2 regions of the Citrobacter sp. LST-B2 genome follow, and region 2 is predicted to be linked to the other one. Evidence: predicted binding sites of a transcription regulator. Region 2 holds the regulator's gene; the other holds the start of a gene.
What was found. Region 2 encodes Fur, which represses iron uptake genes when iron is present. Its sites were predicted from a motif close to ATAATAATGAGAACNACTATCAA; they were not measured.

Region 1: the regulator Fur is predicted to act here: its motif matches at 13,811-13,833, upstream of efeU (iron uptake transporter permease EfeU).

Annotation. Positions count from the first base shown of each region.
Region 1 is NZ_CP192598.1:2,051,893-2,067,676, reverse strand. It holds gene ACQ0PY_RS09865 (phospholipase D family protein) at 1-5, opposite strand, end outside; gene ymdB (O-acetyl-ADP-ribose deacetylase) at 1-480, opposite strand, end outside; gene ACQ0PY_RS09855 (type 1 fimbrial protein) at 570-893, opposite strand; gene csgC (curli assembly chaperone CsgC) at 1,039-1,371, opposite strand; gene csgA (curli major subunit CsgA) at 1,432-1,884, opposite strand; gene csgB (curli minor subunit CsgB) at 1,925-2,380, opposite strand; gene csgD (biofilm master transcriptional regulator CsgD) at 3,143-3,793, shown strand; gene csgE (curli production assembly/transport protein CsgE) at 3,798-4,187, shown strand; gene csgF (curli production assembly/transport protein CsgF) at 4,214-4,630, shown strand; gene csgG (curli production assembly/transport protein CsgG) at 4,656-5,489, shown strand; gene ACQ0PY_RS09815 (DUF1097 domain-containing protein) at 5,521-6,012, opposite strand; gene ACQ0PY_RS09810 (TorD/DmsD family molecular chaperone) at 6,113-6,667, opposite strand; gene ACQ0PY_RS09805 (phosphatase) at 6,691-7,428, opposite strand; gene ghrA (glyoxylate/hydroxypyruvate reductase GhrA) at 7,515-8,453, opposite strand; tRNA gene ACQ0PY_RS09795 (tRNA-Ser) at 8,688-8,775, shown strand; RNA gene ACQ0PY_RS09790 (RtT sRNA) at 8,819-8,951, shown strand; gene phoH (phosphate starvation-inducible protein PhoH) at 9,140-9,928, opposite strand; gene efeB (iron uptake transporter deferrochelatase/peroxidase subunit) at 10,447-11,730, opposite strand; gene efeO (iron uptake system protein EfeO) at 11,736-12,863, opposite strand; gene efeU (iron uptake transporter permease EfeU) at 12,920-13,753, opposite strand; gene putP (sodium/proline symporter PutP) at 13,977-15,485, opposite strand.
Region 2 is NZ_CP192598.1:1,556,637-1,572,420, reverse strand. It holds gene kdpE (two-component system response regulator KdpE) at 1-501, shown strand, start outside; gene speFL (leader peptide SpeFL) at 780-884, shown strand; gene speF (ornithine decarboxylase SpeF) at 1,142-3,340, shown strand; gene potE (putrescine-ornithine antiporter) at 3,337-4,656, shown strand; gene pgm (phosphoglucomutase (alpha-D-glucose-1,6-bisphosphate-dependent)) at 4,713-6,353, opposite strand; gene seqA (replication initiation negative regulator SeqA) at 6,377-6,922, opposite strand; gene ybfF (esterase) at 7,113-7,886, shown strand; gene ybfE (LexA regulated protein) at 8,015-8,308, shown strand; gene fldA (flavodoxin FldA) at 8,458-8,988, shown strand; gene fur (ferric iron uptake transcriptional regulator) at 9,269-9,715, shown strand; gene tcuR (tricarballylate utilization LysR family transcriptional regulator TcuR) at 9,848-10,774, shown strand; gene tcuA (FAD-dependent tricarballylate dehydrogenase TcuA) at 10,872-12,275, shown strand; gene tcuB (tricarballylate utilization 4Fe-4S protein TcuB) at 12,262-13,401, shown strand; gene tcuC (tricarballylate/proton symporter TcuC) at 13,456-14,751, shown strand; gene ACQ0PY_RS07290 (ChiQ/YbfN family lipoprotein) at 14,804-15,136, opposite strand; gene chiP (chitoporin ChiP) at 15,186-15,784, opposite strand, start outside.

The DNA.
Region 1 (15,784 bases), 500 kb from region 2:
ATCATAACAGACAAAGTATATCTGCTCAGGCAAAGCGCGGCGGGTAATAAATTCCGAAACGGTTTTTAGCGCAATTTCTGCGGCGGCGGCTCGCGGATAGCCATAAACTCCGGTACTGATTGCCGGAAAGGCAATGGACGCGTAGCCATTGGCCAGCGCCAGATTCAGGCTATTAACGTACGCATCCTGTAGCAGTTGCGCTTCGTTATGCTCGCCGCCACGCCAGACCGGGCCGACGGTATGAATGACCGCTTTAGCGGGGAGGTTTCCGGCAAGCGTGATCACCGCATGGCCCGTCGGGCACTCGCCCTGCTGCTGTCTGACTTTCATGCAGGCTTCCAGTAAGGCGGGGCCCGCAGCGCGATGGATTGCCCCATCAACACCTCCGCCCCCCATCAGCGAGGCGTTTGCGGCATTGACGATGACATCAACCACGACTGTGGTGATATCCCCCTGGATAACATGAATACGCGATTCCATAGAACCTCCTTGCGTCACTCTATTCTGTAAGTGTACAGCAGGGGATACCCTGAAATCGCTTTTTTCGTCTGTTTGTCTGAATGACCTGTTTAGCGGTAGCTGATGTTCATCACCGCCAGTTTTTTCTTCTCATCCAGATAGTGCAAGTTAACTGCGGCGATCTGTTTGAAGTGCTGTGGTGCTTTTAGCAGTTCCTGGGGTGAGTAATAGCGGGTTTGCGTGCGCCCCGTGTTATAGCACGACATTGCAAGGCGCTGTTGCTCCAGACTCACATTGCAGGGCGGTTCTACGATTTGACCGGTGAAGTGAATCACCCCGCCCTGTCCTCCCGCATCCGCCATTGCGGTAAAAGAAAACAGGGCAAGAAGCGCGAGCAGCGGAAGGCTTGTTTTACGCGTGACAGATAACAGCATGATGCTTTCCTCAATGAGTATTCATCCTTGAGGGGTGATGTATTCCCTGACGGCGACAGGCCCGGGAGTCACGCATTCCGCGTCACTCTATTCATAGTTCAGCCACCTCGCTTCTGCCAGCATCGACGCATTAATTGTCAGTCAGTTATGACGATTTCACAGAGGGCGGCCACTGTTGCGATAAATGCAGAGACTGGCCGTCAGAAACCGTAACCACGATTTTGACGGTGTCTTGTGCAGAGATATTTAAACTGAGTCTGGTCAAATCAATGGCCTGATTAGCGGGTAGAGACAGGGTCTTTTTCTGTCGTGACTGACTTTGCCCCGCCACACCGTCACGAAGGGCTAAAATCTGCACCTGGCACACACAGGGTTGTGTCAGGGTGACCTGCGGCGTAATCGTGTAAATGTCGCCTTGCTGGGTGGTTGCAAACGTTATCTGATTAGAGAGCGCCGCAAGGAGTAATAAGGTGTTCATGATGTCCTCCCGAAAAAAAACAGGGCTTTCGCCCTGTTTATCGTCAGCACATAAACTGAATTAGTACTGATTAGCGGTGGCGTTGTTGCCAAAACCAACCTGATGCACAAGAACGCTGGAATCGGACGCAGTCTGGTTCACCAGCGCGGCGTTATGTCCACCATACTGGCTCACAGTAATGTCCGAATTTTTGCCGTTCCACTGATCGATGGTGGCGTTGTTTTTGAAGCCGTTTTGAGTCAGATCGATGGTGCTGTTATCTGAGCCCTGGCCCACGTCGGCGCCGTTACCAAAGCCATTCTGATGAATGGTCGTATCAGATTTACGAGCGTCGCTTTGCAGCGCAAGCGCGGCGTTGTTGACCCCTGACTGATAAATGCTCAGGGTCGATTCCGGGCCGGAACTGCTCCCGCCGCCGCCACCACCGCCGCCGCCCCATTGCGGAACAGAACCAGCCAGAGCACTGCCAGAAACCACGATTGCTGCAAATGCTGCCACTTGTAAAAGTTTCATGGTAAACCCCCATCGGATTGATTTAAGCGTCGTCAATGGATTAGCGTTGAATAACGCGAATTGCCATTTGCGACTGTCTCTGCACTACAACTGCTGTTTTTTGCGTACCATACTGAGTAATATTTGCTTTATTTCCAGAACCTTTCTGGATAATCATCGCAGTATTACCGTAATTACTTTGCGATATACTGGCATCATTGGAATGACCCGACTGAGCAACATACGCAAAATTATAAGCTCCTGATTGGTCAACTTTGGCCCGGTTACTTCCACCTTCTTGTGAAACTACCGACAAAAGTTTAGAGCCCTCCTGGCGTATCTTTGCACTATTATTCGTGCCCACTTGACCAATAATGGCTGCCTGATTAAATGAAGACTTACTTAATTCATTTACCGCAAAGTTATATTCGGAATGCGCTAAATCATAACTTGTTGCGGAAGCAATTCCAGGCGCACCCAGTACTGTTAACATCATAAATAACAATTTGTTTTTCATGTTGTCACCCTGGACCTGGTCGCACATCGAGAAAATAACGTTCTCATCAATTTACCTGTTAACGCTAAACGTAATTTGTTAACGTCGCGTTACGATGAAGAGTATGTCTTCGGAAACATTTTAAATAACTCACCCGCCAGTGGTATTTTTATATTTTCGCTCACACCAAAGTACTAAGCAGGGCAGGAATAGCCTGTTATTTGCGCTTATTTTATTTTCTTCACGATTATCGGTAGTGCTTTTTCTCGCCGTCAGTCAGCAGGCTGTAAAGTGGACTTTCCAGGCTATGTTGTACGCTCGAAGAAGAGAGAGATGAGCAAGTCGTGACAAGGCTCGTTTTTTTCGTCATCAAAATGCACGACGCCGGCGAATGTCATCACTGAGCAATTCCCACACCGATGAAGTACCAGAGAGAATTGTGTTTATTACTTTAAATTCAATTAATTAATATAATTTGTATGATTTTTTAAATCTGTGCAATAAAGGCTGGATGTACAACTTTACTATCAAATCTAAACTTAAAAAAAGCCTTAAGATAACAAATTAATATATATTTTTACATTCTGTTACATGTTTAACACTTGCTTTAAGATTTGTAATGGCTAGATTGAAATCAGTTGTAGTTCATTTGTATTAATATTTGCCCCGTTCGGGCTGATTCTTATTTTACTACACACAGCAGTGCAACATCTGTCAGTACTTCTGGTGCCTCATTTCTGCAGGCAACTGTCAGATGTGCGACTAAAAAAGTGGGGTTTCATCATGTTTAATGAATTCCATAGTATTCATGGTCATACATTATTGTTGATCACCAAACCATCCCTGCAAGCTACAGCATTATTGCAGCATTTAAAACAATCTCTGGCCCTCACCGGAAAACTGCATAATATTCAGCGTTCTCTGGATGATATCTCCTCCAGCTGCATTGTTTTAGTCGATATGATGGAAGCGGATAAAAAGCTCATCCATTACTGGCAGGATAACTTAAGTCGGAAAAACAATAATTTAAAGACGTTATTGTTGAACACGCCTGATGATTATCCCTACCGGGATATTGAAAACTGGCCGCATATCAATGGCGTTTTTTACGTAGCGGATGACGAAGAGCGTGTCGTAAACGGTTTGCAAGGGATCCTGCGGGGAGAATGTTACTTCTCACAGAAACTGGCCAGTTATCTGATCACTCACTCAGGTAATTATCGCTACAATAGCAGTGAGTCAGCCCTCCTGACTCATCGCGAAAAAGAGATCCTGAATAAGCTGCGTATCGGCGCCTCCAATATCGAAATCGCACGTTCGCTGTTTATCAGTGAAAACACGGTCAAAACGCATCTTTATAATCTTTTCAAAAAGATAGCTGTCAAAAACCGTACCCAGGCGGTTTCGTGGGCAAATGATAACCTCAGGCGATAACGCCATGAAACGCTATTTAACCTGGCTTGCAGCGGCGCAGTTGCTGTTCGCTGCCAGCACGACGCAGGCTGTAGAAGTTGAAGTTCCTGGGCTCTTAACTGACCACACGGTTTCGTCTATTGGCCACGATTTTTATCGTGCGTTTAGCGACAAATGGGAAAGTGATTATCCAGGCAATTTGACCATCAATGAGCGACCCAGTGCACGTTGGGGAAGTTGGATCACAATAACGGTTAATCAGGACGTTATATTCCAGACTTTTTTATTTCCAACGAAAAGAGACTTCGAAAAAACTGTTGTCTTCGCGCTGGCACAAACTGAGGATGCCTTAAACCGACGGCAAATAGATAAAACACTATTGAGCACCGGCGATTTAACGCATGACGAATTCTAAAAAATGATTTTTGTCCGGAGGCTGTAATGCGTGTCAAACATGCAGTAGTAGTACTCATGCTTATTTCGCCATTAAGTTGGGCCGGAAATATGACCTTCCAGTTCCGTAACCCTAACTTTGGTGGAAACCCCAATAACGGTTCTTTTTTACTGAATAGCGCCCAGGCGCAAAACTCTTATAAAGATCCCAGTTATAACGACGATTACGGAATTGAAACTCCCTCCGCGTTGGATAACTTCACTCAGGCCATTCAGTCACAAATATTAGGTGGGCTGTTGACCAATATTAACACGGGGAAACCCGGCAGGATGGTGACCAATGATTTCATTGTGGACATTGCTAACCGGGATGGTCAGTTGCAGCTAAACGTCACGGACAGGAAAACGGGCAAAACATCGACGATCGAAGTGTCGGGTTTACAGTCGCAATCTACCGATTTCTAAGTACCGCCACGTAAGGACAATCATCATGCAGCGCTTACTTGTATTCGTCGCCGTCATTTTACTGAGCGGATGCTTAACCGCCCCGCCAAAAGAAGCCGCTAAACCGACCTTAATGCCCCGTGCGCAAAGTTATAAGGATTTAACGCATTTACCGATTCCAACGGGCAAAATTTTTGTCTCGGTGTATAACATTCAGGATGAAACCGGGCAGTTTAAACCCTACCCGGCCAGTAACTTCTCAACTGCCGTCCCACAAAGCGCCACTGCGATGCTGGTCACCGCGCTGAAAGATTCCCGCTGGTTTGTTCCACTGGAGCGCCAGGGACTGCAAAACTTGCTGAATGAACGTAAGATCATTCGTGCCGCTCAGGAAAATGGGACTGTCGCCATCAACAACCGAATCCCGCTACAGTCGCTGACGGCGGCAAACATCATGGTTGAAGGGTCGATTATCGGCTACGAAAGTAACGTGAAATCCGGCGGCGTCGGTGCGCGTTACTTCGGTATCGGCGCAGACACGCAGTACCAGCTTGACCAGATTGCTGTGAACCTGCGCGTAGTCAACGTCAGCACCGGTGAGATCCTCTCCTCGGTCAACACCAGTAAAACCATTCTGTCTTATGAAGTGCAGGCTGGGGTGTTCCGCTTTATCGATTATCAGAGACTGTTGGAAGGTGAAATTGGCTACACCTCCAACGAACCGGTGATGTTGTGCCTGATGTCCGCCATTGAGACGGGCGTCATCTTCCTCATCAACGATGGTATCGATCGTGGGTTGTGGGATTTGCAGAATAAAGCCGATCGCCAGAACGACATTCTGGTGAAATATCGTCATATGTCGGTACCGCCGGAATCCTGATGATCAGGATAAAAAAAGCGTGAGGATTTCCTCACGCTTTTTTATTTTCCGCAACGGTTCGCGTACTGTGTCTTTCTCGCCGGGCCGCCAGCCACAGTCCGCTGTTTTTCATGGCATAGCCAAAGAGCAAACCGACCGCCAGTGAAGGCAAGACCAGTTTCCAGTCCCCCTGCCCGGCAAACGTGGCGCATGCACCGATAAATGTGCCTGGCACAAATGACAGTAAAACTTGCTTTGCCTGGATACACATCAGGAAGGCCACCACGCCGGTAATCACATAACCCACCAGTTCGAGATGCGGCGTCAACGCGCTACCGTAAATAATGACCAACGCCCACACCACGCCGCTCAACAGCGTGGAGGCCGAAATGGCCACCCCCTTTAACCCACCCTGCGGACAGGCGAAATAGGCGGTACAACCTAAAAAGCCAGCCCAACTGAGTAAGCCAAGAGACACGGCCACCCATCCCCAGATACCGGAGAGAATGCCCGTTGTGATTGCAATGGAAAGAAGTATGTTCATGCCGCGCATGATAGCAGAAAACAACAATATGAATGAGATCACGCACACAATTTATGCAATGATTGAATCAAGTTGCATACAAAAGTGATGCATATCACAATTATTCATCAGTCTCTTCTTCCAGTTCATCCCACATCGCGCCAATGGCATCGCGTGTTAACGGCGCCATCGTTCGCCAGAAAGGGGTTGCGGCGTGCGCTTCCACTTTACCGAGGAAGGTATCACACCACGGAATGATGTAGTCCGCGAACAGAGTTTCCTGCGCCTCGCTTTCATCCTCCGCAGACTGATCTTCCAGCCAGGAGGCGGCCAGCAGCAACGTACCAATATGATCGGCTGGCGTTTCGCCAAGCGGCATACCCCGTGCAGAAAGGAAGGAGCGCACTTCTGATTCTGTCGCCCCTTCCACCCACGCGCTGCGATACGGTGGCACCGCGCACTCCGCACCGACAAACAGCGCGTTGTAATCCGCCGCCAACGGGGTCATATCACAGCTTTTCTGCAGACGCGCTAACAGTTCATCTTGCTCAAGCGGCCAGCTCGCCTGGAGTTTACCCTCGCGAATCAGGGTAAAAAGCGGAACCAGCAAAGGATCCTGCGGTTGACGGTAATACAGCGATCCCAGTACGCGGCACAGGATTGAAAACTCGTTCATCAAAATATTCCAGCTCGTGGTAGTTAAAGTTCAGCAAATTCAGGAATCGGCGCCATTCCGCGTGATTCCAGGAAATTGAGTAATCGCTTCGGGGTCACGTTCAAAATACGATCTTCCGGGAAATTCACCTCTTCGATAATTTTCAGACACTCACCGAAATCGCCCATTGTAAAGGCGGTATGAGAATCTGAGCCCAACGCCACCCAGCCGCCAGCATCACGTACCGCTGCCGCTACCGCGCGACAGTTTGCTTCACTGCCTTTGCGTGAATGAAGGAAGGAAGAGTTGTTAATCTCCAGTGCAACATTGTATTTTGCCGCAGCCTCGGCAATTGCCGTGATATCAACGGGATACTTCGGGTTTCCAGGGTGGCTAATGATATGCACAACGCCGCTCGCCATGGTGGCGATCATCGCCTGCGTATTGGTGGCTTCATCGTGGGGGGCGAAAACCGGCTCATGGAAGCCCGCGATGATCAGATCCAGTGAGGTGAGCATCGGCCCGGTGCAGTCGATTTCACCTTCGATATTTTTGATATTTGCCTCAATGCCTCGCAGGATCCCGACCCCATCCACCACGCGCGGCCAGATACGCATATTGATGAAATGCCAGTGGTGTGGAGCATCCGCCATGTCCGGACCGTGATCGGTAATTGCGAACAGTTTCAGTCCCTGACGCTTCGCCTGGGCGATGTAATCGCTCAGAGTACTATAAGCATGGGTGCTGGCGACGGTATGCATATGCAGGTCAACGGGATACATGTCTCTCTCCTGTGGTCATTTTTCGACAAGGATAGCAGGAATCGCCTGCGTTTATTAGTCGAAACCCGGCAGATGCCGGGTTTCCCTTAGTAACCGCGCTGACGGTCGACCTGCCCGGTCACCGCTTCGCCGTTTTCCAGATGCGAAATCGTACGGGAAATATAGGCGACGGCTTCAGCAGGACGCGTGACTGCCGCAATGTGCGGCGTCATCGCCACACGCGGATGTTTCCACAGCGGACTATCCACAGGCAGCGGTTCACGGCTGAAGACATCCAGCATCGCCCCTTTGAGTTTATTACTGTTCAGTGCGGCGAGCAGATCATCTTCATTAACGTGCACGCCACGCGCGAGATTCAGCAGATACGCCCCATCCTGCAGTTGGTCAAGCAGTTTGCCATTGATAATGCCGACCGTTTCCGCCGTATTGGGCAGCAGATTTATCAACACGCGAGTCTGGCTAAGGAATGCGCCTAACTCTTCAGTGCCAGCGAAACTCTCAACGCCAGGCCAGGTTTTACGACTGCGACTCCAGCAGCGCAGCGGGAAACCCCAGGCCTGCAAACTTTCAGCCACTTTCGCGCCCAGTACGCCAGCGCCCATGATTCCCACGGTAAACGTCTCGCGCGTATATTCCGGCAGCGGTCGCCATTGGCTCTCGTTTTTCAGCGCCTGGTAATCATCAAAACGGCGGAACCAGTGCAGCACCTGACTGACCGCGTATTCCTGCATCTGCAAGCCCATACCAGTATCTTCGAGACGAAAGAGAGGAATGGCGGGATCCAGCATCGTGGGATGGGCTTTCAGTTTGCTCAGGATCGAATCTACACCCGCCCCAAGTGCGAACACCGCCTTCAGTTTACGCCCTTCCAACATTTCTACCGGTGGATGCCAGACCAGCGCATAATCTGCCGGATCGGTATCGCCCTGCTTCCACTCCCGGACTCTGGCACCCGGAATAGCCTTTTCCAGGGCAGCGATCCACCAGGGGGTATCAAACGTAGGGTGATAGAAAATGATATCCATATTGACTCCTGCGGGTTGTTGTGCGGAATTTTTCGCACTTATTATCATCGTTTTCAAAGGGATCATCAGCATAGCAAATTCGCTGGCGCTGGCAAAAAAAGCAGTTTTCGCCTAATTAACCTACAGGTTGCTTGAAGTTTGTATAAACGCACGATTTTTTGGAAAAGTTGATTGACGCAGGCGGCGTATTTCCCTAAATTAGCGCCCGTTCCAGTCGTTGAGGAACAACAATATGGTGAGGTGTCCGAGTGGCTGAAGGAGCACGCCTGGAAAGTGTGTATACGGCAACGTATCGGGGGTTCGAATCCCCCCCTCACCGCCATATTTCAGATGAGAGCCGGTACTTATGTATCGGCTCTTTTCTTTTATATTCCTCAATGGGGGGGATGAGAATCCCCGACCGGGGGTCGACAACGGGCGCAGCCCGTTGGACGGAATGGCCGCAGGCCATGACGCCCGCAGGGCGAGCGAAGCGAGTCAATCCCCCCCTCACCGCCATATTTCAGATGAGAGCCGGTACTTATGTATCGGCTCTTTTCTTTTATATTCCCCAATGGGGGGATGAGAATCCCCGACCGGGGGTCGACAACGAGCGAAGCCAGTCAATCCCCCTCACCACCCTATGTGACATTCGCCTAAAAAACAAAGCCCGGTTTTCCCGGGCTCTGAGCGCAAAGATTGCTAACTTAACTGTACGCATTCAGCGTTCGTTGGCAGAGCGCCGAGCGAACGCAATCATCTTTATTGAAGCGAACAATCCCTATCATTTCATCTTCTTTAAAGCGGGCCAGCGCGTCACTGAGCCCTGACTGAACATGAGGGGGTAAATCGCACTGGGTAATGTCCCCGTTGACGATAACCGTCACATTCTCCCCGAGGCGCGTTAAGAACATCTTCATTTGCGCAGCAGTGACGTTCTGAGCCTCGTCAAGAATGACCACTGCATTTTCAAATGTACGTCCGCGCATGTAGGCGAACGGCGCGATTTCCACCTTACCGATTTCAGGTCGCAGGCAATACTGCATAAAAGATGCCCCGAGTCGTTTAACCAGCACGTCATAAACCGGCCGGAAATAGGGAGCAAACTTCTCCGATACATCTCCAGGTAAGAAGCCGAGATCTTCATCAGCCTGCAGAACTGGACGGGTGACAATGATCCTGTCTACATCTTTATGTATCAGGGCCTCTGCTGCTTTTGCCGCACTGATCCAGGTTTTACCACACCCGGCTTCGCCCGTAGCGAAAATCAGTTGTTTACTCTCGATAGCATTCAGGTAGTGCGATTGAGCCTCATTGCGCGCCATGATTGGCGTGGCGTCGCGACTGTCGCGCGCCATGCCAATCGCTTCTACGCCACTCATCTGCACAAGCGAGGTGACCGATTCTTCTTCACGCTGTTTATGACTGCGTGAGTCCCGTCTCAGCACACGTTTTGCTTCACGACGAGCTTTGATCACTGCTTTTTGTCTTCCCATGGATAGCACCTTGAGTTGTTGGTATTCATCACACGCGCCGTTGGCAGCGCGATTATGCGCACGAACATCTGCGGGTTGGCTTCCTTGTAAGCCATTGCTTGCCTTTCGAATAGACGCCACACACGGCTACGCGCACCGAATATGGCGTCAGTAACACGAAGAAGAGGGGAAAATGAGAGAAATTTAGCGGTGACGAGATGGCTACCGGAGGAGAGACTTCCGCGTAATAGGCTGCAAAAACTGTCAGAAACGTGTCCACGAGAGGACTTTACCATTCGCGATCTCCATAGTGAATAACCATCACTGCCGGGAACTACCGCTATTACGTATAATTACATCAGAACTTAGCAATAACGCAACAATATTTTTACCTGACGTTAACTAAATTCTCATTTCTGTTGGCAACAGTCTCTTACGGAGATATTACAAAATTATTTCAAAAAACGGATCATATAAAAAAAGAATATTTTCAGCCGCGTGAGACGCAACATACCCCGCCCACAGACGGGGTATCACTGTCAGGCTTCAAGCAGAGACTGGCCCAGATAGCGATCGGCCTGCTTGATTCCCGGTAGCGCGAAGAAATAGCCGCCGCCAATCGGCTTAACGTACTCTTCCAGCGCTTCGCCGTTTAGCCGCTTCTGCACGGTCAGGAACCCTTTTTCCAGGTCGTGTTGATAGCAGACAAACAGCAATCCCATATCAAGCTGTCCGGATGGCGTCACGCCAAGGGAGTAGCTGTATCCACGACGCATCATCAGGCTCGACTGCGTCTGCGCCGTGCGTGGATTCGCCAGACGAATGTGGCTGTCCAGCGCAATGACGTTGCCGTCCGGGTCGCTGGCGTAATCCGGCACATCATGTTCGTGCTGCATCCCCAACGGAGCGCCGGTGTGCTTATCGCGGCCAAAAATGGTTTGCTGCTCTTTGAGCGGCGTGCGATCCCAGAATTCGACGCGAAACTGAATCAAACGAACAGCCTGATAAGATCCGCCAATGGCCCACGCCGGTTCCCCCTGCTCCGCCGTCACCCACACCACGTCCTGCATCAGCTTTACATCGCTGCTGTCCGGATTCGCCGTACCGTCTTTAAAGCCCAGTAAATTGACCGGAGTCTCTTTACCCTTACTGCGCGCCGCATGGTCGGATATAAACCCTTCTCGCTTCCAGCGAACGCTCAGCAAATCCGGCGTATGTTTGATGATATCGCGCAGGGCATGGATCACCGTGTCCTGGGTGTTAGCGCAAATCTGTAGCAACACATCGCCATGGCATAACGCCGCATCCAGAGAGTCATTCGGGAAACGGGTCATTTTCTGCAACGTCTTTGGCATCTGCGCCTGTAGGCCAAAGCGCGTATCGAACAGCGAATGCCCCACCGACAGCGTCATGGTCAGGTTATCCGGCGCGATGAAGGCGCCGAGGATCCCGGAGTCCATTGGTGGCATACGCGGGTTCGGCGTTTCCGGTGCCGGGCCGCCAGTGGTCAGGAAAGCAATACGTTTCGTCAGCAGGCGAAACAATCGTTCGAGCTCACCTTTATCCGATGCCAGAACGTCAAATGCCACCAGCATCATTGAAGCCTGCTGCGGCGTCAAAATACCCGCCTGATGGGGACCGTAAAAAGGCTGAGTCTCGCTACGAGCATCCGGCGACAAGGTTCCCGGCGCGCTTTGCGGCTTTTGCGCATGGGCGACCGGACAACCGCCGGCCAACGCCAGCGCGCCGCCGAGCGCGCCCATTCCTTTCAACAAACGTCTGCGTGACGGTTCGCTCACGCCGTTTTTATTATCATGCTGCATGGTGCTTAATCCAGACCCAGTACACCGCGTAATTGCGCGAGATCTTCCGCCAGCGTCGTAATCGGGCCTTTCAGCGCGTTGCGATCTGCATCGGTCAGTTTATCGTAAGTCTCAAAACCGTCTTTGGTGCGATATTTCGCGAGGATGGTATCCACTTTTTTGAAGTTCGCATCCACTTTTGCTAACAGCTCGCTGTTCTCTTTTTGCAGTTGCGGACGCAGCAGGTCTACGATCTTCTGCGCTCCGTCAACGTTCGCCTGGAAATCCCACAGATCGGTATGGCTGTAGCGATCTTCCTCGCCGCTGATTTTACTGGCCGCCACTTCTTCAATCAGTCCTGCTGAACCGCCAACCACTTTTGACGGTGGGAATGCCAGTTCACTGATGCGTTTTTGCAGATCCAGAACGTCGGTATTTAACTGATCGGCGTAGTTCTCCATCCCTTTGACCGAGTTATCGCCAAACAGCGCTTTTTCCAGACGGTGGAAGCCGGTAAATTTCGGATCGGCGGCTTTTTGTTCGTAATCGTCTTCACGGGCATCGATGCTGCCGTCAAGATCGGAGAACAGCTCAGCAATCGGCTCGATACGTTCGTAATGCTGACGAGTTGGCGCATACAGTGACTTCGCTTTCTCCAGATCGCCCGCCTTAATGGCATCGGTGAAGGCTTTAGTTCCCGCCACCAGCTGCGCGGTCTCTTCGGTCACATAGGCTTTATAGTTGGTGATAGCGCCACCCAGACTCAGCAAAGTGTCACTCTGCGCGGCATCGGCCGTCGCGCTGCCCTTAACAATCAACTTCCCTTTCGGGTTAGTCAGCAGGCCACAGGTCATGTCATATTCGCCCGGTTGCAGATTGGCAGTCATCTTCTGGCTGAATCCCGGCGCGATGTTTTCGCGTTCTTCAACCACCATCACCCCCTTCAGGATCTCCCATTCCAGCGCTTTCTGACTGTGGTTTTGAATGATGAACTGGGTTTTGCCGGCATTAACCGTAATGCTCATCGGCTCACATTGTTTATCCGTTACCGTGACGTTAACCTGCGGAATATCCGCAGCATGGGCAGTAAAAGCAGAAGCAAACAGTGCAGCCATGCCAAGCTGCAGCGCACTACGGCGAAAGTGATTCGTCATGACCATCCCTTTAAATAAGTATGTTGTAACTACATAAGAGTTTGCGTCGCGAAGCGTCAAGGCGCTGCGCGGGACGCGGTTGTGCCTGTGCGCGGCGGCAATGCAAACACCACCAGCGCCGGTATCAGATAGATAAACCAGACCGCAACTTCACTGACGCTCGGAGCTTCCTGGTAGCCAAAAATGCCTTCCATCAAAGTGCCAAACAGCGAGTGCGTCGAAAGAATAGCGCTCATATCAAATGCCACGTCCTGGAAGTGATTCCACAATCCCGCTTCGTGGAAGGCGCGAATCGCGCCTGCAGCAAGACCGGCTGCCACCAGCAAAATGAACAGGCTGGTCCACTTAAAGAAAGCGCCCAGGTTCAGACGGATACCGCCCCAGTAGAGTAAGAAACCGAGAACAACCGCAGTCGCCAGCCCCAGCATGGCCCCCACTGGCGGCCAGATCCCAACATCCTGTTGAAAGGCCGCCAGCAGGAAAAAAACGGATTCCAGCCCTTCACGCGCCACGGCGAAAAAGACCATCATAATCAGTGCCCAGCCGTGGTGATTACCGCGCTGTAATGCGCTGTCGACCGCCTGCTCCAGTTGGACTTTGACGTTGCGCGAAACCTTACGCATCCAGAACACCATCCAGGTGAGGATCACCACAGCAATCACCGCGACGATACCCTCAAACAGTTCCTGCTCCTTCTGCGGAAACTCACCGGTGGTCTCGTTGATGAAGATCCCAAGGCCCAGACACAGCGCCGCCGCCAGAAATACACCAATCCACATCACGCCAATCCAACGGCCTCGTTGGGTACGCTTCAGATAGCTGGCAATCAGGCTGACTATCAGCGCGGCTTCCAGCCCTTCACGCAACATAATTAGAAACGGAACAAACATGCCAGACACCCTTAAACGTTATTCTTAGTCAACTGATGCAAAGAAAGGTAAATTACAGTGATAGTGATTATCATTACGACAAGAGAAAACTCAAGCAGAATGTAATGATAATGATGTCAGAATGTAAACACTTAGCGGGTTAATGATTGTGGCAGGAAGCGATAGCTGAAAAAGACAAAAAAGCCCGCACGAAGCGGGCCTGATTAGTCAGTGAACTGAGACGTTAGCCTTCCTGCAAACGCGATGGCGGTGCGGAATGATAGTGCGCGTCAGCCTCAGCAAAGCGTTTGAGCATCGCCGATGATGGCGCTTTACCCAACAGACTGAAGACGACGATACCGACGCTGCCGAAGATAAAGCCCGGAATGATTTCGTACAGATCCAGCCAACCGAAATGTTTCCAGACGATCACCGTCACGGCACCGATAATCATCCCGGCCAGTGCGCCGTTGCGAGTCATACGCGACCACATCACCGAGAACAGTACCACCGGACCAAACGCGGCGCCGAAACCAGCCCAGGCGTAGCTCACCAGACCCAGCACCCGGTTATCCGGGTTCGCCGCCAGGGCAATCGCCACCAGCGCGACCACCAGCACCATAATGCGCCCTACCCAAACCAGCTCCTGTTGGCTGGCACCTTTGCGCAGGAACGCTTTGTACAGATCTTCGGTAATGGCGCTGGAACATACCAGCAACTGACAGCTCAGCGTTGACATTACCGCCGCGAGAATCGCAGACAGCAGGATACCGGCAATCCACGGGTTAAACAGGATTTGCGCCAGTTCGATGAACACGCGCTCCGCGTTCTGATTCACCGAACCCGCCAGCGCCGGATTGTTGTTGAAGTAAGCGATGCCGAAGAAACCGACCGCGACCGCACCTGCCAGACAGAGGATCATCCAGGCCATGCTGATACGGCGGGCATGAACGATGCTGTGGTGGGAATCCGCCGCCATAAAACGTGCCAGAATGTGTGGCTGACCAAAGTAGCCCAGGCCCCAGCCCATCAGGGAAATGATGGCGACGAAATTCAGCCCTTTGAGCATATCAACGTTCTCAATGCTCTTCTGTTTAATGACTTCCAGCGAATCGCCAAAGCCCCCAACGCTGATGATGACAATCACCGGCGTCAGGATCAGCGCAAAAATCATCAGACTGGCCTGTACGGTATCCGTCCAGCTTACCGCGAGGAATCCGCCAATAAAGGTATAGAGGATGGTGGCCGCCGCGCCTGCCCACAGTGCGGTTTCGTAGCTCATGCCAAAGGTGCTTTCAAACAGACGCGCCCCTGCCACGATGCCGGATGCACAATAAATAGTGAAGAACAGCAGAATCACCAGCGCGGAGATAATGCGCAGAACCCGGCTCTTGTCTTCAAAGCGCCCGGTGAAGTAGTCCGGCAGCGTCAGGGCGTTATTATTATGTTCGGTGTGCACGCGAAGGCGCCCGGCCACCAGCTTCCAGTTGATCCACGCCCCTAACGTCAGGCCGATGGCAATCCAGCTTTCTGAAATCCCGGAAATGAAAATCGCGCCCGGTAAGCCCATCAGCAGCCAGCCGCTCATATCTGACGCGCCCGCAGATAATGCGGTGACAAATGGCCCGAGACTGCGGCCCCCCAAAATATAATCATCAAAGTTCTTGGTTGAACGCCAGGCGATAAAACCAATCAGTATCATGCCAAAAATATAGACACAGAACGTCACCAGCATCGGTGTGCTAATTGCCATAAAATCTCCAGACTCTTCTGTTTTATTGCTCTGCCGGAACGTGGCAAAGCCTGTTGTATTTCCCGGGCGACCGTATCCTGCCGGAAGCGCGGTTTATTCACAATCGATTTAACACATCATTTACATCAAATTTAAATGCAGATGAACACTATTTTCTGGCAGGTTGCACTCTCTCACATTTTTCGCGGTTGCACCTTTTAAAAGTGTTAACTGCCGCAGAGAAAAAGATAGCGTTATTATTTTTCCCAACGTCATACATCTTTCTTTTATTAACATTTCATTCATTTTTAAGCTTGTTA
Region 2 (15,784 bases):
GGCATCGATTTCATTCGCGACCTGCGACAGTGGAGCGCCGTCCCGGTGATCGTGCTCTCTGCACGTAGCGAAGAGAGCGATAAAATTGCCGCGCTCGACGCCGGTGCCGACGACTACCTGAGCAAACCGTTTGGCATTGGCGAGTTACAGGCACGTCTGCGCGTCGCCCTGCGCCGTCATTCTGCAACGCCCTCTCCTGAGCCGGTGGTACGCTTTTCCGATGTGGTCGTCGATCTCGCTGCGCATCTGATTCATCGCGGAGAAACAGAAATCCATTTAACACCGATTGAGTTTCGCCTGCTGGCCGTGTTGCTCAACAACGCCGGGAAAGTGCTGACCCAGCGCCAGTTGTTGAACCAGGTCTGGGGACCGAACGCCGTCGAGCACAGCCATTATTTGCGTATTTATATGGGTCACTTGCGACAGAAACTGGAGCGTGATCCCGCGCGCCCCCGCCACTTTATTACCGAAACCGGTATTGGCTATCGTTTTATGCCATGAATGGTTATTCATTATTTTTAAATAAATCTTAAAATTAATTTTTATTATTCTTACTTAGCCGAAATTATATTATTTCGGGTATTTAAGATTTTCCACAAAATTAAAAAATACAGAATTATAACAAATAATAAACAAAACGATATCTTATCGCCAGCCATGCATAAAAAACGACTAAATATTTTGCGAATGATCGTTTTTTATTGATCTCCTTCACGGATCAGGCCGTTTTCCTGGATAAAATACCTTCACCTTCTACTGATAAAGAAAAGGTAATCAAAATGGAAAACAATAGCCGTACTATGCCACATATCAGGCGGACAACACATATTATGATGTTTGCCCACCGTAATAGTTTTGACTTTCATTTCTTTAATGCCCGTTAGTCTTTCGACTATGGGCACTCCAGCATACAGGTCTTCCTGACTCGCTGTATCGCAGGCTCACGCCTGTATTCCTCAGTGCTCACTCTGCTTAAGCCTTGATTTGCCTGTGACCGGACAGGTAAGGTTTTTTGCATCCTGAAAAAAAGCAATTTACTGATTTATTTATCAGGGGACACACTTTGCTTTTATTCCGGCGTTATCAGTTTCTCATTCGGGAAATTGAGGACCTGCTATTATCTGAAAATAAAGAGATGAAAATGTCTGAATTAAAAATTGCCGTGAGTCGTTCTTGCCCTGACTGTTTTTCTACACAACGCACGATTGTGAATGTTGATGAAAGTAATTTTATTGATGTCGCTGCCGTCGTGTTGTCTGTCAATGATATTGAACGTGGGAAGCTCGATGAAATTGACGCGACCGGATACGGTATTCCGGTATTTATCGCAACCGAAGAGGAAGAGCGCGTTCCGGCAGAACATCTGCCGCGCATTTCGGGCGTATTCGAATGCAATGAAGCCCGTACCGCTTTCTACGGTCGTCAGTTAGAAACGGCAGCCAGTCATTACGAAACACAATTACGACCACCGTTCTTCCGCGCGCTGGTTGATTATGTAAACCAGGGAAACAGCGCCTTCGACTGCCCAGGACATCAGGGCGGCGAGTTTTTCCGCCGTCACCCGGCAGGTAACCAGTTCGTGGAATATTTCGGCGAAACGCTTTTCCGCTCCGACCTGTGCAATGCTGACGTAGCAATGGGCGATTTGCTGATCCATGAAGGCGCACCGTGCATCGCCCAGCAACATGCCGCGAAGGTTTTTAATGCCGATAAAACCTACTTTGTGTTAAACGGAACCTCTTCGTCTAACAAAGTGGTGCTGAACGCACTGCTGACTCCGGGCGATCTGGTGCTCTTCGACCGTAACAACCACAAGTCAAACCACCACGGCGCGTTATTGCAGGCGGGCGCAACGCCGGTCTATCTGGAAACCGCACGTAACCCGTACGGCTTTATCGGCGGGATCGATGCCCACTGCTTTGAAGAAAGCTACCTGCGCGAACTGGTCAGCGAAGTGGCGCCGCAACGGGCTCGTGACGCACGTCCATTCCGTCTTGCCGTTATCCAGTTGGGCACCTACGACGGCACGATTTATAACGCCCGTCAGGTGGTGGATAAAATTGGTCACCTTTGCGATTACATTCTGTTCGATTCTGCCTGGGTGGGCTATGAGCAGTTTATCCCGATGATGGCGGATTGTTCTCCGCTGCTACTGGAACTGAACGAAAACGATCCGGGCATTCTGGTAACGCAGTCCGTTCACAAACAGCAAGCGGGCTTCTCCCAGACCTCGCAAATTCACAAAAAAGACAGCCATATCAAAGGTCAGCCGCGCTATGTGCCGCATAAACGCATGAATAACGCGTTCATGATGCACGCCTCCACCAGCCCGTTCTATCCGCTGTTTGCCGCACTGGATATTAACGCCAAAATGCACGAAGGCGTCAGTGGCCGCAACATGTGGATGGACTGTGTCGCCAACGGTATCGACGCCCGTAAGCTGATCCTTGATAACTGCCATCATATCCGTCCCTTTGTTCCGGAACTGGTTGATGGCAAACCGTGGCAGTCTTATCCGACTGCGGAAATCGCCAACGATCTGCGCTTTTTCCACTTCGTCCCTGGCGAACACTGGCATGCGTTTGAAGGTTACGCCGAGCATCAATACTTTGTTGACCCTTGCAAACTGTTGTTGACCACCCCGGGTATCAACGCACGCAATGGCGAGTACGACACCTTCGGCGTCCCGGCGACTATTCTTGCCAACTTCCTGCGTGAAAACGGCGTGGTCCCGGAAAAATGCGACCTCAACTCGATCCTGTTCCTGCTGACCCCGGCGGAAGACATGGCGAAACTGCAACAACTCGTCGCCCTGCTGGTGCGCTTCGAGCGCCTGCTGGAATCTGACGCACCGCTGGCGGACGTTCTGCCGTCTATCTACAAACAGCACGAAGCGCGTTATGCCGGTTACACCCTGCGCCAGTTGTGTCAGGAGATGCACGACCTGTATGCGCGTCACAACGTGAAACAACTGCAAAAAGAGATGTTCCGCAAGTCCCATTTCCCGCGCGTCAGCATGAACCCACAAGATGCCAACTACGCCTATCTGCGTGGTGAGGTGGATCTGGTGCCGCTGCCTGAGGCCGAAGGCCGTATTGCCGCTGAAGGCGCGCTCCCTTACCCGCCGGGTGTGCTGTGTGTGGTTCCTGGGGAAGTCTGGGGCGGTGCGGTACTGCGTTACTTCAGCGCACTGGAAGAAGGGATCAACCTGCTGCCCGGTTTCGCGCCGGAACTTCAGGGTGTGTACATCAACGAGTGCGATGGTCGCAAACAGGTGTGGTGCTACGTGATTAAACCGCGTGAAGCACAAAGCGACCTGTTGAAAGGAGAAGCATTATGAGTAAAGCCAAATCCAATAAAATGGGCGTGATGCAGCTCACCATCCTGACCATGGTCAATATGATGGGCTCCGGGATCATCATGCTGCCGACCAAACTGGCTGAAGTCGGCACCATTTCGATTATCTCCTGGCTGGTGACAGCCGTCGGGTCCATGGCGCTGGCCTGGGCGTTCGCCAAGTGCGGAATGTTCAGCCGTAAAGCCGGCGGGATGGGGGGCTACGCAGAATATGCGTTTGGTAAATCCGGTAACTTTATGGCGAACTACACCTATGGGGTATCGCTGTTGATTGCCAACGTCGCCATTGCCATCTCCGCCGTGGGTTACGGTACCGAACTTTTCGGCGCCACCCTCTCCCCGGTGCAAATCGGTCTCGCCACCATCGGCGTACTGTGGATCTGTACGGTCGCGAACTTTGGCGGTGCGCGCATTACCGGACAGATCAGTAGCATTACCGTCTGGGGGGTGATCATTCCGGTGGTCGGTCTGTGCATTATCGGCTGGTTCTGGTTTAGCCCGACGCTGTATGCCAACTCGTGGAACCCGCATCATGTACCGTTCTTTACCGCCGTCGGTTCCTCTATCGCCATGACGCTGTGGGCGTTCCTTGGTCTGGAATCCGCCTGTGCGAACGCGGAAGTGGTGGAAAACCCGGAGAAGAACGTACCGATTGCCGTACTGGGCGGGACGCTGGGCGCGGCGGTGATCTACATCGTCTCTACCAACGTGATTGCCGGGATTGTGCCTAACATGGATCTGGCTAACTCCACCGCACCGTTTGGTCTGGCGTTCGCGCAGATGTTCACACCGGAAGTGGGTAAAGTGATCATGGCGCTGATGATCATGTCCTGCTGTGGTTCATTGCTGGGCTGGCAATTCACCATTGCGCAGGTCTTTAAATCCTCTGCCGATGAAGGCTATTTCCCGAAAATCTTTTCTCGCGTGACCAAAGTCGATGCGCCGGTTCAGGGGATGCTGACGATTGTTATCATCCAGAGTGGCTTATCGCTGATGACCATCAGCCCGTCGCTGAACAGCCAGTTTAACGTGCTGGTCAACCTGGCCGTGGTGACGAATATCATTCCGTATATTCTGTCGATGGCCGCACTGGTGATCATCCAGAGAGTGGCGAACGTTCCGCCGTCAAAGGCGAAGATGGCAAACTTTGTCGCCTTCATCGGTGCGATGTACAGCTTCTATGCGCTCTACTCGTCAGGTGAAGAAGCGATGTTGTATGGTTCCATCGTGACCTTCCTCGGCTGGACGCTGTACGGCCTGGTATCACCACGCTTTGAACTGAAGAATAAGCACGGTTAAGGCTAGCCAAACAAAAAAGGAGCCTTTCGGCTCCTTTTTTAATTCAGTGGTACAACTCAGGCGTTTTTCAGCACTTCGCTGACGATTTCGACCGCTTCTTTCTCGATCTGCTTGCGATGTTCTTCGCCAAGGAAGCTCTCGCAATAGATCTTGTACGCATCTTCCGTACCCGACGGGCGTGCCGCGAACCAACCATTGTCAGTCATGACTTTCAGACCGCCAATCGACGCACCGTTACCGGGTGCCGCCGTCAGACGTGCTGTGATCGGGTCTCCAGCCAGCGTACTGGCGCTGACCATCTCCGGAGACAGTTTCGACAGCGCCGCTTTCTGTGCCGATGTTGCGCCAGCTTGCAGACGGTTGTAGCTCGGCGCACCAAAACGGGCGGCAAGCTCGTTGTAGTGCTCCTGCGGGTTCTTCCCGGTGACGGCAGTAATTTCTGCTGCCAGCAGACACATGATGATCCCGTCTTTATCAGTAGACCACGGCGTACCGTCAAAACGCAGGAAGGATGCCCCCGCGCTCTCTTCGCCGCCAAAGCCGAAGCTGCCGTCAAACAGACCATCAACAAACCATTTAAAGCCAACCGGAACTTCAACCAGTTTACGCCCCAGATCGTTAACCACGCGGTCAATCATTGCCGACGACACCAGCGTCTTACCGACAGCCACGTCTTTGCCCCACTGCGGACGATGCTGGAACAGGTAGTTGATAGCCACCGCCAGGTAGTGGTTTGGATTCATCAACCCCGCCGGAGTGACAATACCGTGACGGTCATAATCCGGATCGTTGGCGAACGCCAGGTCAAACTTATCACGCAGCGCCAGCAAACCGGCCATGGCACATTCAGACGAGCAGTCCATACGGATTGCGCCATCTTTATCGAGATGCATAAAGCGGAAAGTCTGATCAACCTGATCGTTTACGATGGTCAGATTCAGTTTGTAATGCTCTGCGATACGCTTCCAGTATTCAATACCGGAGCCGCCCAGCGGATCCACACCCAGCGTCAGACCGGCTTTCTGAATCGCCGCCATATCGACGATATCTGCCAGCCCCTCAACGAACGGCTGTACCAGGTCCTGCTCTTTGACATGACCGGATGCCAGCGCTGCATCCAGAGAAATGCGCTTCACGCCTTTCAGATCGTCAGCCAGCAGCGCATTCGCCCGATCTTCCACCACTTTCGTGACGTTGGTATCTGCCGGGCCACCATTAGGCGGGTTGTATTTAATGCCACCATCTTCTGGCGGGTTGTGGGACGGGGTAATCACAATACCGTCAGCCAGCGGACCGCCTTTTTTGTTGTGAACCAGAATGGCATTTGACACAGCGGGTGTTGGGGTAAAACCGTTGTTCTCCTGAACAATCACATCAACACCGTTCGCGGCAAGCACTTCCAGAACGGAGATAAACGCCGGTTCAGACAGTGCATGGGTATCTTTCCCCACGTAGCATGGACCCGTAATACCATTTTTTGCACGTTCTTCCGCGATAGCCTGCGCAATCGCCAGAATGTGGGGTTCGTTGAAGCTATGACGGCCTGCACTGCCACGGTGTCCGGAGGTGCCGAACTTCACCGCGTGTTCCGCATTTCCTTTTGCGGGCTTCAGTACATAGTATTGTGACGTCAGTTGCGCGACGTTAATCAAATCACTCTGTTGCGCAGGTTTACCTGCACGGTCGTGGATTGCCATTGCCTGGTCCTTTTCTGCATGGATTAAATTGTTCCGCAAACCTTTTCAATCAATTCCGCCGGGAATTGCATTGACTGCATGATGTGCTCAATCATGCTGCATTTACGGCCGGTGTTGGTGTTGGTGATCACCCAATACGGCGTGCCGGGCACGTGTTTTGGTTTGGTTTGGTTACCGTTTTTCAGTAGCGTCTGTTCATCAGCCGCGAAGTAGACACGCGTACGGCCATGCAACGATTCGGTTGCCTCAGCAAACGCGTGCTGATCCAGTGTATAGAGTGTAGTCAGCACCAGCATAAAGCGGTTAACGGCCTTCTTCTGTTCCGCATATTCATCGGACAGAAGCAGTTCACGCATAGCGCGCACTTTATCTTTGACAAGATTGACGGGTTTCGCCTCAGCAACAACCGGTTGCGCAGCGCGAACCTCTTTTGTCACTGGCGTGACGGGCTGTGATGCGGCGGAAAACTTCAACATACGCCGTAAAATCTCGGATGCGCTCTCGCCGATATGCTTCGTGTGGCTGGCAATATAGCTGTAGAGTTCATCATCAACTTCAATCGTTTTCATCTTAATCCAGTGCGGTGTCTTATCTGATCTGAAATACAAATCGTTGGGAGTATAGGAGCAAATCCCAACAGCGAATAGCGTCAAACCCGGCTGAACAAAAAACTCGGAGAAAACCGAAGTGGTTGCAGCCCAGTGGCAGAATGGTCAACATAATACCCTAACCCGACAGAGCGAAAAAAAGAACTTTGCCATGAAATTGAATATCCGAGCGCAATCCGCACAAAACCTGCACAATAATTCTCCCATCGTACTGGTTCACGGTTTATTTGGCAGTCTGGACAATCTGGGCGTGCTTGCTCGTGATCTGGTGAACGACCATGACATCATCCAGGTCGATATGCGTAACCACGGTCTCTCTCCTCGCGACCCAGTGATGAACTACCCGGCGATGGCGCAGGATCTGCTGGATACGCTGGATGCGCAACACCTCGAAAAAGCCACCTTCATTGGCCACTCGATGGGGGGTAAAGCGGTGATGGCGCTCAGTGCGCTGGCTCCGGAACGCATCGATCGCTTAGTGGCTATCGATATCGCCCCGGTGGACTATCATGTCCGCCGCCACGACGAAATTTTCGCGGCTATCAACGCGGTGACGGCATCAGCGGCAAAAACTCGCCAGCAGGCGGCAGCGGTCATGCGCGAACATCTTAATGAAGAAGGCGTGATTCAATTTTTGCTGAAATCGTATGTTGACGGCGAGTGGCGCTTCAACGTGCCGGTACTGTGGGAACAATATCCGCATATCGTCGGCTGGGAGACAATTCCCGCCTGGAATCATCCGGCGCTGTTTATCCCCGGCGGCAACTCCCCATACGTCACCGAGGCGTATCGCGACGATTTACTGGCACAGTTTCCGCAAGCACGTGCGCATGTGATTGCCGGGGCCGGTCACTGGGTGCATGCCGAAAAACCGGAGGCGGTGTTGCGCGCCATCCGTCGTTATCTTAATGAAACAGCTAACTGATTAAAAACTCAGCGTCCGTGCGCGATTACGCGTGTGAACGTTGGCGCGCCTCATTCGCTGATGTATGATGGCGCGCTATCCATCCGGGCAGAGGCCTGGCTGATTGTTTCCCCGAAGTCACCAATATCATGGCCAAAGAACAAACGGACCGTACGACACTAGATCTGTTCGCGCACGAGCGTCGCCCGGGACGACCGAAAACCAATCCGCTTTCACGCGATGAACAGCTGCGCATTAATAAGCGTAATCAACTCAAACGCGACAAAGTTCGCGGTCTTAAGCGTGTCGAACTCAAACTCAACGCAGAAGCTGTTGACGCGTTGAATGAGCTGGCGGAATCCCGAGAGATGAGCCGCAGTGAACTGATCGAAGAGATATTGATGGCCCAACTGGCAACGCTACGCGGCCAGGATCTCGCCTGAAATTATCCTCTCTCCCACTTTCGTGTAGCATGGAGTGCACTCGTATGCGTTTGCTATTTCCGCATACCTGACTGTTCTGCTATGATTGCCCTTATCTGTGGGCAATTCGCCACCACCATTTCAATAAGTTTCAAGAGGTTACTTTACTCATGGCAATCACTGGCATCTTTTTCGGCAGCGACACCGGGAATACCGAAAATATCGCAAAAATGATTCAAAAACAGCTTGGTAAAGACGTTGCCGATGTGCATGACATTGCAAAAAGCAGCAAGGAAGATCTCGAAAGTTATGACATTCTGCTGCTTGGCATCCCAACCTGGTACTACGGTGAAGCGCAGTGCGACTGGGACGACTTCTTCCCTACCCTCGAAGACATCGATTTTAACGGCAAACTGGTCGCACTGTTCGGCTGTGGCGATCAGGAAGATTATGCAGAATACTTCTGCGACGCGTTAGGCACAATCCGCGATATCATTGAGCCGCGCGGTGCAACCATCGTGGGTCACTGGCCGACCGCTGGCTATCATTTTGAAGCCTCCAAAGGTCTGGCGGATGATAACCATTTTGTCGGTCTGGCGATTGACGAAGACCGTCAGCCGGAACTGACCGCCGAGCGCGTGGAAAAATGGGTGAAGCAGATCTCTGAAGAATTGCACCTTGATGAGATCATCAACGCCTGATGTACGGCGGCGCAGACAAGGTTTGCGCCGCATCAATAGACAGAACCAATCAAAATAATTGCTACAAATTTGTAACTTTCTTGCCCATCCCTGTACAATGTGCGGGAGTTTTTAGGTGGCGCTCTCATTTCCAGGCAATACCGACTATTTATTAACATTTGCCAGAGGCTTGCAGTTTTCATTTAGACACGGCAGTCCTATAATGAAACGCATTATCCCGAGTGCAATTTCTGTCACTTCTTGTATGAAGTGAATCGTTTAGCAACAGGACAGATTCCGCATGACTGACAACAATACCGCATTAAAGAAGGCTGGCCTGAAAGTAACGCTTCCACGTTTAAAGATTCTGGAAGTTCTTCAGGGACCGGATAACCATCACGTCAGTGCGGAAGATTTATACAAACGGCTGATCGACATGGGTGAAGAAATTGGTCTGGCGACCGTGTATCGCGTGCTGAACCAGTTTGATGACGCCGGTATCGTAACCCGCCACAATTTTGAAGGCGGCAAATCCGTTTTCGAGCTGACCCAGCAGCATCATCACGATCACCTGATTTGCCTTGATTGCGGCAAAGTGATCGAATTTAGCGATGAGTCTATTGAAGCGCGCCAGCGTGAGATCGCGTCGAAGCATGGCATTCGTCTGACGAACCATAGCCTCTACCTCTATGGCCACTGCGCTGAAGGCGATTGCCGCGAAAACGAACACGCGCATGACGCGAAATAATCTGCATTATTCTGAAAAGCCAACCTGCCGGTTGGCTTTTTTTATGCCTGCCATTCCCTACTCAGCGCTTTCTTCTGCCTGCATGTTGCTTTAATGTAAAATATCTTACCCTGCTTCGTCCGGAGAATCGAAATGGAACTTCGCCAGCTACGTTACTTTGTCCGTATTGTAGAAACCGGCAGTATGGGCAGCGCGGCGCTCGATCTCGACATCGGCGTGTCCGCCCTGAGCCAGCAGATGACGCGGCTGGAAAACGAACTCGCGATCCGCCTGTTGCAGCGAACCACGCGCGGCGTCACGCCCACTAACGCTGGTCTGGCCTTTTACTCGCAGGCACAACTGGCGCTACGCCACGCCGATGATGCGATCCTGGCCGCTCGCGAGGCGCGTCTTTCGGGACACGTCAGCGTCGGCATGGCCCCCAGCACCGCCTCCATCCTGGGAATACCGTTTATTCATGCCATGCGGGAACATTACGCCGACGTTCGCCTGCACGTGGTGGAAAGCCTGTCGGGTAATCTGGAACGGATGATCAACACGCGCCAGATTGATCTGGCGGTCGTGTTTCAAAAAGAGAAGATCCTGCGCTGGAGCGCCAGACCGGTTCTTGAGGAGCGCCTGTTTCTGATTGGCACACACGAGCTGCTGGTGGATATTCCGGATGACACCATAACGCCTGCTCAACTGGCGAATATTCCCCTGATCATGCCAAGCCAGGGACACGGCCTGCGTGGCAGACTGGAAGCCATCTGTCAGGAACACGGACTGAAGGTCGATATTGCCACGGAAATTGACGGCCTGACGTTACTGATGCGCGCCGTTGGCAGCGGACTCGGCGCCACGCTGCAACCCGGTGCAGCCATTTCGCATCTTGAGAGGGAAGCGCTAAGAGTGATCGGCGTCCATAATCCTGTCCTCAGCCGCCCCAATTTTCTGGTCAGTCTGTCGGACGATGAACTCACCCCTGCCGGTCTTGCAGCCCGCGTAATACTCACAAAAGTCATGCGTGAACTCGTTGAAACCGGTCATTGGCCGGGCGCAACCCTTTACGCTCCCTAAACCCCTCTTTAGCTATTCGTCATAGCGCCCATACAATCAGCACGTATACATTTCAATTACAAATTTAACAAATAGTTAAATGGTAATGGAGTAGACGATGGTTGATGTACTGGTGATTGGCGGTGGTAATGCCGCGTTATGTGCCGCCTTAACCGCCCGTGAGGCAGGAGCTTCCGTGCTGCTGTTAGAGGCTGCGCCCCGGGAATGGCGCGGCGGGAATTCCCAACACACGCGCAATTTACGCTGTATGCACGATGCGCCACAGGATGTGCTGGTCGAGAGTTATCCCGAAGAGGAGTTCTGGCAGGATCTCTGGCGTGTCACCGAAGGCAATACCAATGAAGCGTTGGCGCGACTGGTGATCCGGACCTCTTCCCAGTGTCGCGACTGGATGCGTCAGCACGGCGTTAATTTTCAGCCTCCGCTCTCTGGCGCGCTGCACGTGGCGCGTACCAATGCCTTCTTCATGGGCGGCGGTAAAGCCCTCGTGAACGCCTATTACCGCAGCGCAGAAAAGCTGGGGGTACAGATTCGCTACAACACGCCGGTACAGGCACTTGAATTGCGCAACGGCGAATTCATCGCAGCCCTGGCAGGTCACGAGCGCATTGAGGCGAAAGCCTGCGTACTCGCCGCCGGTGGATTTGAATCCAACCGCGAATGGCTGCGCGACGCCTGGGGAGAGAACGCTCGTGGCGAATGGCCAGCCGATAACTTCCTCATTCGCGGCACCCGCTTTAATCAGGGCGTCTTGCTCAAGTTTATGATCGATGCCGGTGCTGACATTATCGGCGATCCGTCTCAGTCCCACTGTGTAGCGATTGATGCCCGGGCCCCGTTGTACGACGGCGGCATTTGTACCCGCGTGGATTGCGTCTCACTGGGTGTGGTAGTCAACCGGGACGCGGAGCGCTTTTACGATGAAGGCGAAGATTTCTGGCCGAAACGCTATGCCATCTGGGGGCGTCTGGTTGCCCACCAACCGGGGCAGATTGGCTACTCCATTATCGACAGCAAAGCGATCGGTCACTTTATGCCGCCGGTTTTCCCCGGCGCACAGGCCAATACGCTGAGTGAACTGGCCCGCCAGTTGGGGCTGGATCCCGAACGCTTTACCCATACCGTGGAGCACTACAATCAGGCCTGTCAGCCGGGTCAGTTTGATCACACGAAGCTGGACAACTGCGCGACGCAGGGCCTGACGCCACCGAAAACGCACTGGGCGCGGCCTATTGATACGCCCCCCTACTACGGTTATGCCCTGCGACCGGGGATCACCTTTACCTACCTGGGACTGAAAGTGAATGAACACGCTGCGGTTCACTTCGCAGGCACCCCCAGCCGTAACCTGTTCGTTGCCGGTGAGATGATGGCTGGCAACGTACTGGGCAAGGGCTATACCGCCGGTGTCGGCATGTCCATCGGCACCACGTTTGGTCGCATCGCAGGTAAAGAAGCCGCGCAGGCAGCACGTAAGGAGGCGCATCATGAAGCAGCTTGAAAAACTGATCATCGAGGCCAAAATTCTCACCGAGCCAGAAGCTGAAGTCGAGCGGGTGATGCAGGTGTGTAATGCCTGTCGCTATTGCGAAGGGTTTTGCGCCGTGTTCCCGGCGATGACGCAACGGCTGGAATTTGGCAAAGCGGACATTAACTATCTGGCAAACCTGTGCCATAACTGCGGCGCCTGTCTGCACGCCTGCCAGTATGCGCCGCCCCATGAGTTTGCGATCAACGTGCCGAAAGCAATGGCGGAAGTGCGTCTGGAAACGTATCAACACTACGCACAACCGGCGGCCTTCGGAGCGCTGTATCGCCAGGCTGGCGTTACCGTGACGCTGGCACTGGTCTTTAGTCTGATCCTCTTTTTACTCCTCGCGATGGGGCTGAAGGGATCGCTACTCCATCCGCCGCTGGCCGGTGATTTCTACCAAATCTTCCCGCACAACCTGCTGGCATGGATGTTTGGATCGGTTTTCATGCTGGCGATCGGTTTACTAATGGCAGGGGTGATCCGCTTCTGGCGCGAGATCTCTCCCGTCGGGCCGCGTCCGGCGGAAATTGCCGAAGCGTCGCACAACGCGCTGACGCTGAAATACCTCGATGGCGGACATGGCAAAGGCTGCAACGAGGCGGACGATGCTTTCACATTGATGCGTCGTCGTTTCCACCATTTCACCTTCTACGGCTTTATGCTCTGTTTCGCCGCGACCGTGGTGGCGACGGGTTACCACTACTTCGCCGGTTGGGAAGCCCCCTACCCGTTCTTCAGCGTGCCGGTCATGCTTGGCACGCTCGGAGGAATCGGTTTAATTGTCGGCCCGGCAGGCCTGCTGTGGTTAAACCTTAAGCGCTCGCCACTGCATGGCGACGCGCGACAGAAACCGATGGATCGCGGTTTTATTTTACTGCTGCTCCTGACCAGCCTGACCGGTTTAGGTTTGCTGGCGGGAAGAGACACCTCATGGATGGGGATCCTGCTTGCCATCCATCTTGGCGTGGTCATGGCGCTTTTTTTGACCATTCCATACGGAAAATTTGCCCACGGATTTTACCGCTGCGCGTCTTTACTCAAATGGGCGATTGAGAAGCGACGTGGAAAACAGGCGGGGGTCGCAGGCGACTAACCCGCAAACTCTTACCTCTATACATAATTATGATAAGACAGTGGAGCAACTTCAATGACTCAACAACCATCGCGCGCTGGCACGTTCGGCGCAATACTGCGTGTGACCAGCGGTAATTTTCTCGAACAGTTCGATTTTTTCCTGTTTGGTTTTTACGCCACTTATATCGCAAAGACGTTTTTTCCTGCCGAAAGTGAGTTTGCCGCATTAATGCTTACTTTTGCCGTTTTTGGCTCCGGATTTTTAATGCGCCCTATCGGGGCCGTGGTGTTGGGCGCATATATCGACAGGATCGGCCGACGGAAAGGGCTGATGGTCACCCTGGCGATTATGGGCTGCGGCACGCTGCTCATCGCCCTCGTGCCGGGTTATCAGACTATCGGCCTGCTGGCTCCCGTGCTGGTCCTGGTGGGGCGTCTGCTACAGGGATTTTCTGCTGGCGTCGAACTGGGCGGTGTCTCTGTTTATCTTTCTGAGATCGCCACGCCAGGCAATAAAGGCTTTTACACCAGTTGGCAATCGGCCAGCCAGCAGGTGGCGATTGTCGTCGCCGCGCTGATCGGCTACGGTCTGAATGTCACGCTGGGACACGATGAAATCTCCGAATGGGGTTGGCGAATCCCGTTCTTCATTGGCTGCATGATTATTCCGCTGATTTTTGTTCTTCGACGTTCGCTACAGGAAACTGAAGCCTTTTTACAACGTAAACACCGTCCGGACACCCGGGAAATTTTTACCACCATTGCTAAAAACTGGCGCATCATCACCGCGGGTACCCTGCTGGTGGCGATGACGACCACGACCTTTTATTTTATTACTGTCTATACCCCCACTTACGGGAGAACGGTGTTGAACCTGAGCGCACGTGACAGCCTGGTAGTCACCATGCTGGTAGGGATTTCTAACTTCATCTGGCTGCCGATTGGCGGTGCCATCTCTGATCGGATCGGGCGACGCCCGGTGCTGATGGGCATCACCTTGCTCGCCCTCGTCACCACCTGGCCGGTGATGAACTGGCTTACCGCTGCCCCTGACTTCACCCGCATGACGCTGGTGCTGCTCTGGTTCTCGTTCTTTTTTGGCATGTATAACGGCGCGATGGTGGCGGCCCTGACCGAAGTGATGCCGGTTTATGTCCGAACCGTGGGTTTTTCGCTGGCCTTTAGTCTTGCGACAGCGATTTTCGGCGGCCTGACGCCTGCTATCTCCACCGCATTGGTCCAGTTGACCGGCGATAAGAGTTCTCCGGGGTGGTGGCTCATGTGCGCGGCGCTGTGCGGACTCGCCGCAACGGCAATGCTGTTTGTTCGTCTCAGCCGTGGCTATCAGACAGCAGAGAATAAGCTCTGAAACGCAAGCGGGCGGAGAGATATCTCCGCCCGCTTTATGTTGTCTCTGACGTTTACTTCGCCGTATTGTTACTGCGAATTTCCTGCCAGATCTTATCGCAATCGGCTTTGACAGCCTGATCGTTACCGGTACGTGTCGCCTGAATACACTGCTGGTAATCCAGCACACGAACACTTTCCTGATTTGCAAACTGTTGATGTTGTTTTTCTTTTTTCAGCACATCCAGCACGCTCTGGCAGGCTTCGATTTTCTCGGGCGATCCCTGTGCCGTGTTGATACAGGCGCTATACGCCTCTTTCAACCGACTATCTTCTTTCGGCGCCGTTGACGGTGCGCAGGCCACCAGTCCCGAGGCCATTACGGCGATGAGTATCAGTTTTTTCATAGCATGGTCCTCAACGAGGCGGCAGGCCCAAGGCCTGCCGCTGTTGGCATTAGAAGATGGTGAACGGTGCAATCACAATGAACTTCACGTCGCGCTCATCCTGGAAGATGTTGCCGTAACCGCCGCCCCAGCTCGGGATGTTGGAGTGGTTGTCATATTCGGTGAAGTGCAGTTTAAACATGGTGCCTTTCGCACGACCGTCCTGCAGGGTGTAGACCGCATCCAGGCTGTATGACGATTCTTCAATGGTACGGTTTTTGTCGTAGTACGCATCCGGGTTGCTCTGCCAGGTAGACGGTTTCGCGTCCCAGGCATACACATAAGAAGCCCCGACGGCCCAGCCTGGCAGGTTCCAGTTCTTCAGGTCATACATCGCGCCAAAGAAGACCGCTTTTTCGCCGTTGGCGTTGAAGTCTGAACGGTTATCCCACCAGATATCCAGACGACCGTTGGATGACGCATAGGTCGGCGTCATACGTTGCAGGAAGAACCCTTGCTGCCCTTCGGCCTTAACCCAGGTCCCTTCCAGACGCAGGTCAACCACTTCCGCCACTTTATAGCCGAAGGTCAACGCCTGCAGCCAGGCGGTTCCGTCATAGATATCGCTGGCGCTGCGGTCATCAACTTTGTCACGCGCACCGTAGAACT